2 regions of the Paenibacillus sp. FSL R10-2771 genome follow, and region 2 is predicted to be linked to the other one. Evidence: a T-box and tRNA genes for the amino acid it is inferred to sense, from the RefSeq annotation. Region 2 holds a T-box; the other holds one or more tRNA genes.

Region 1 (2,429 bases), 3.9 Mb from region 2:
GAGTAGCTACGTACGGACGGGATAAGCGCTGAAAGCATCTAAGCGTGAAGCCCCCCTCAAGATGAGATTTCCCAATTAGTAAGACCCCTTGAAGACGACGAGGTAGATAGGTTGGAGGTGGAAGTGCAGCAATGCATGGAGCTGACCAATACTAATCGGTCGAGGGCTTATCCAAATTTCGAAGAACGCAGATTCGTTTCGGATTCAGTTTTCAGGTGATCAAGCCTGATATGTATATTCCCTGATAGCTCAGTTGGTAGAGCACTCGACTGTTAATCGAGTTGTCACAGGTTCGAGTCCTGTTCGGGGAGCCATCTGGAGAGGTGTCCGAGTTTGGCCGAAGGAGCACGATTGGAAATCGTGTAGGCGCCACAAGCGTCTCGAGGGTTCGAATCCCTCTCTCTCCGTAGCTTTACCTTACAAATATTTAATCAGCATGGCTCGTTGGTCAAGGGGTTAAGACACCTCCCTTTCACGGAGGTAACATGGGTTCGAATCCCATACGAGTCATATATGGAGGCTTAGCTCAGCTGGGAGAGCATCTGCCTTACAAGCAGAGGGTCGGGGGTTCGAACCCCTCAGCCTCCACCATCTATCTTTAACAGAATAGATCTTTAACATTGACGCGGGGTGGAGCAGCCCGGTAGCTCGTCGGGCTCATAACCCGAAGGCCGCAGGTTCAAATCCTGCCCCCGCAACCAATTTGGAACCGTGGTGTAGTTGGCCTAACATGCCTGCCTGTCACGCAGGAGATCGCGGGTTCGAATCCCGTCGGTTCCGCCATCTTTATGAAGAAATGTTCGGCTCGGTAGCTCAGTCGGTAGAGCAAAGGACTGAAAATCCTTGTGTCGGGGGTTCGATTCCCTCCCGCGCCACCATATTTTTTACAACTTAATATGCCGGTGTAGCTCAATTGGTAGAGCAACTGACTTGTAATCAGTAGGTTGGGGGTTCAAGTCCTCTCGCCGGCACCATCCTCGGAGGCTTAGCGAAGTGGCCAAACGCATCAGACTGTAAATCTGCTCACGTACGTGTTCGGTGGTTCGAATCCATCAGCCTCCACCATTTTTAGGGGCATAGTTTAAAGGTAGAACAACGGTCTCCAAAACCGTTGGTGTGGGTTCAATTCCTGCTGCCCCTGCCAAGTAATATCCTATAAAATTTAATATGGCGATCGTGGCGAAGTGGTTAACGCACCGGATTGTGGTTCCGGCATTCGTGGGTTCGAGACCCATCGGTCGCCCCATTTCTTTTATAAGGGTTATAAGGCATTGCAATTAAATAAGCTTCATATGGCGACTGTGGCGAAGGGGTTAACGCACCGGATTGTGGTTCCGGCATTCGTGGGTTCGAGACCCATCAGTCGCCCCATTTTATTAAATCAAATGTTGGGGATTAGCCAAGCGGTAAGGCAACGGACTTTGACTCCGTCATTCATAGGTTCGATTCCTATATCCCCAGCCATTATATGCGGACGTGGCTCAGCGGTAGAGCATCGCCTTGCCAAGGCGAGGGTCGCGGGTTCGATTCCCGTCGTCCGCTCCATTTTTTTGGTGCCATAGCCAAGTGGTAAGGCAAAGCTCTGCAAAAGCTTTATCCCCAGTTCAAATCTGGGTGGCACCTCCATTATCTTTTAGAACTAATTCTATGTATATGCCGGCGTGGCGGAATGGCAGACGCGCTCGACTCAAAATCGAGTGGGAAACCGTGGAGGTTCGAGTCCTCTCGCCGGTATAATTTATGAAACTAGTCCCTTAGGAGTTTGACTCCTGAGGGATTTTTATATTTATACTCCATCTCAAATTAAGGATAAAACCCGCAACGAACTTAGATCATCAAATTCGTTGCGGGTTTTATATGTTTTATATGTTGATGCTAAGACTCACTTAAGGAAGCACGTTCCCGGCCGCGCGGTAGATCTCGTACCATTCCTGGCGGCTGAGGGTTATATCGGAAGCTTTGGCGATATCAAGCAAGCGCGCTGTGTTGGTGGTACCGACCACCGGCTGCATCTTAGCCGGATGGCGAAGGAGCCAGGCGATGGCGATGGCCGTATCTGCTACACCTTTTTCCGCAGTCAGACGGTTAATGACTTCATTCACCTCCGGGAACTTCTCATTGCCGAGGAATACGCCTTCAAAGAAACCGTATTGGAACGGTGACCAAGGCTGGATCGTCATATCATGCAGGCGGCTATACTCCAGGATGCCTCCATCATGGACAACTGATCCGGAATTTGTCATATTGACGTTGATCCCGGAATCGATCATGCCGGTGACCATTACGCTGAGCTGAAGCTGGTTGAACAGCAGGGGCTGCTTGACGTTCTTTTTCAGCAATTCAATCTGCAGGGGATTCTGGTTGCTGACGCCGAAGTGTTTCACCAAACCTCTGCTCTCCAGCTGATCAAAGGCTTCTGCTACTTCTTC
Region 2 (2,429 bases):
GACCCCGAGGTGATCGCCGCCATGGGCATATCTGTCTTGGCCGTACAGATGGTGATGCTCCAGTCCATAGCAGTAGTTGTTATCATTCTCGCTCAAAAACCGGGTATATGCCTCCGGCGTCAGAAGCTTCCGGTCCCGCAGACAGGTATACCATTTATGCAGATCTTCGCAGTTCGAAACAATCCCGCCTGCACCTATGCTGAACTTCTCGTTGTAATATGGACTTTTGACCGTTTCGGCGAAATCCTTTGCATAATTATTGGATCTGTTCGCAATCGTTACAGAGTCGTCATCGACAGTAGTATTAAGCATATTTAAGGGCAGAAAGAGATGCTTTCGAATGAAATCCCCGTACCTCTCTCCAGTAACATGCTCAATAATCCAGGCCAACAAATTATAGTTGGAGTTATTATAATCATATTCTGTACCCGCCGGCTTTGTGGGATTCTTGTTGATATACTGCTGGAAGTACTCCGTCTGTGAGTAATTCATTCTGTTATATCCGCCGAAAAAATCATTCTCAAAATTATAAAAATTATATAAACCGGATGTGTGTGACAATAAATGATGTACGGTAATAGACTCATCAATTCTCAGATCCGCAGGGAGATATAGCTGTGCGGATGCATCAACATCCAACATCTTCCTGTCATGCAGCAGCATAACCGCAAAGGCCGTAAACTGCTTGGACATGGAGGCGAGGGAGAATCGGGAGTGTATATCATTTTTAATTCCAAACTCAATACTCGCATAGCCGCAGGCCTTCTCAAAGAGTACTTCGCCCTTCCGGGTAACTTGAATAACGCCGTAGAAATCCCACAGCTCCAGGTACTTGTTAATATAATTCTCCAGCTTTACACTTATTGACTGCACTGACTCACTCACTCCCTAACCTGTTTAACTACCAATTGACATTCACCCTAAGATATTGTAAAAATACAGTAATACAATAGTATACAACTTTGCAATGACGAAGAGAGTACGCATAACGAATACTCCAGAGAGCTGATGATTGCTGCGAATCAGTGTAGGGATTATGCCGAAGTGGGCTTCTGAGCATCCAAACCGAACCTTCAGGAAGTAGGCTTTGGCGAAGGTCTCATCGTTACAAGAGACGCGTATTCAGGGCATATAGCGATGTCGCGATACGTTTAAGCGGGTCCGGATCATAATCCGGGCTAATTAAGGTGGTACCACGGGGTTCTCTCGTCCTTTTCAGGATGAGAGGACCCCTTTTTGATTACATAAACGGAGGGATAACATGAGTAAGGAAATTGTATTAACCGGAATTAAGCCTACGGGCAAAGTCCATCTGGGAAACTACATCGGAGCAATCAAGCCTGCCCTGCAACTCGCCGGGGCCGGTGATTGTACTGCACTTTATTTTATCGCTGACTATCATGGATTAACTTTCATTCAGGACAGAGACGAGTTTCGTGATCTGTCTTACGGTATCGCAGCTACATGGCTGGCACTGGGACTGGACCCGGAGCGGGTAGTCTTTTATCGGCAATCTGATGTGCCGGAGATCTTCGAGCTTCACTGGATTCTATCTTGTCTGACGTCCAAAGGTCTAATGAACCGTGCCCATGCGTACAAAGCCATTCATGAACAAAATATTCAATTAGGCGTGGATGCAGATGCAGGAGTCAATATGGGCCTGTTCACTTATCCGGTGCTGATGGCTGCGGACATTCTGCTGTTCCAGTCTGACAAGGTCCCTGTCGGTAAGGACCAGATTCAGCATGTGGAGATCGCCAGAGATATTGCCGAGGGCTTCAACCGGATTTATGGAGATACCTTCAAGCTCCCTGATTATAGGGTCGATGAGAACACATCCGTGATTCCAGGGCTGGACGGGCGGAAGATGAGCAAAAGCTATAATAATACAATTCCGCTGTTCGAAACACCAGAAAACCTGAAGAAGCTGATCAGCAAAATCAAAACGGACTCTACGCCTCCCCAGGAGCCGAAAGACCCGGATACGTCAAATATTTTCTTGCTGTACAAAGAGTTTGCGGCTCCCTCTCAAGTACAGGATTTCAGAGAGCAATATCTAAGCGGCATTAGCTGGGGTGAGGCCAAACAGGAGCTGTTCCAGGTGATTAATGCTGCTCTGGAGGAACCCCGGAAGAAATACAATGAGTTCATGGCAGCGCCAGAACAGATCGACGCGATCTTGAGTGAAGGTGCCCGGAAGGCAAGAGCCCTAGCTGCACCTCTGCTTGCGCAGGTCAAAGCGAAGATCGGGCGTTTTTAAATAAGCTCCCTGGAGCGGAGTTTAACTCAAACGGACGGTATGGTAAAATTATCAAATTCAAACTTTTACAAATAGCCGGTTGGGAGGCAATAGCTATGAACGTACGTAACTCCACGTATAATTTCCAGAATGTCAGTAACGGGGCAGAATCAGAACTGCTGCGCCTGCA

What was found. The T-box of region 2 lies ahead of NSU14_RS18230 (tryptophan--tRNA ligase). A T-box ahead of a tRNA ligase gene usually reads a tRNA of that ligase, here a tRNA-Trp.
Region 1: it has a tRNA-Trp gene. The T-box ahead of NSU14_RS18230 (tryptophan--tRNA ligase) is inferred to sense a tRNA for this amino acid. The anticodon was not compared.

Annotation. Positions count from the first base shown of each region.
Region 1 is NZ_JBBOBM010000001.1:239,711-242,139, forward strand. It holds rRNA gene NSU14_RS01095 (23S ribosomal RNA) at 1-175, shown strand, start outside; tRNA gene NSU14_RS01100 (tRNA-Asn) at 239-314, shown strand; tRNA gene NSU14_RS01105 (tRNA-Ser) at 318-407, shown strand; tRNA gene NSU14_RS01110 (tRNA-Glu) at 439-510, shown strand; tRNA gene NSU14_RS01115 (tRNA-Val) at 516-591, shown strand; tRNA gene NSU14_RS01120 (tRNA-Met) at 625-701, shown strand; tRNA gene NSU14_RS01125 (tRNA-Asp) at 706-783, shown strand; tRNA gene NSU14_RS01130 (tRNA-Phe) at 803-878, shown strand; tRNA gene NSU14_RS01135 (tRNA-Thr) at 899-974, shown strand; tRNA gene NSU14_RS01140 (tRNA-Tyr) at 980-1,065, shown strand; tRNA gene NSU14_RS01145 (tRNA-Trp) at 1,071-1,144, shown strand; tRNA gene NSU14_RS01150 (tRNA-His) at 1,171-1,246, shown strand; tRNA gene NSU14_RS01155 (tRNA-His) at 1,296-1,371, shown strand; tRNA gene NSU14_RS01160 (tRNA-Gln) at 1,390-1,464, shown strand; tRNA gene NSU14_RS01165 (tRNA-Gly) at 1,471-1,545, shown strand; tRNA gene NSU14_RS01170 (tRNA-Cys) at 1,553-1,626, shown strand; tRNA gene NSU14_RS01175 (tRNA-Leu) at 1,656-1,734, shown strand; gene NSU14_RS01180 (aldo/keto reductase) at 1,887-2,429, opposite strand, start outside.
Region 2 is NZ_JBBOBM010000001.1:4,174,768-4,177,196, forward strand. It holds gene NSU14_RS18225 (serine hydrolase domain-containing protein) at 1-873, opposite strand, end outside; T-box leader at 959-1,217, shown strand; gene NSU14_RS18230 (tryptophan--tRNA ligase) at 1,262-2,260, shown strand; gene NSU14_RS18235 (class I SAM-dependent methyltransferase) at 2,356-2,429, shown strand, end outside.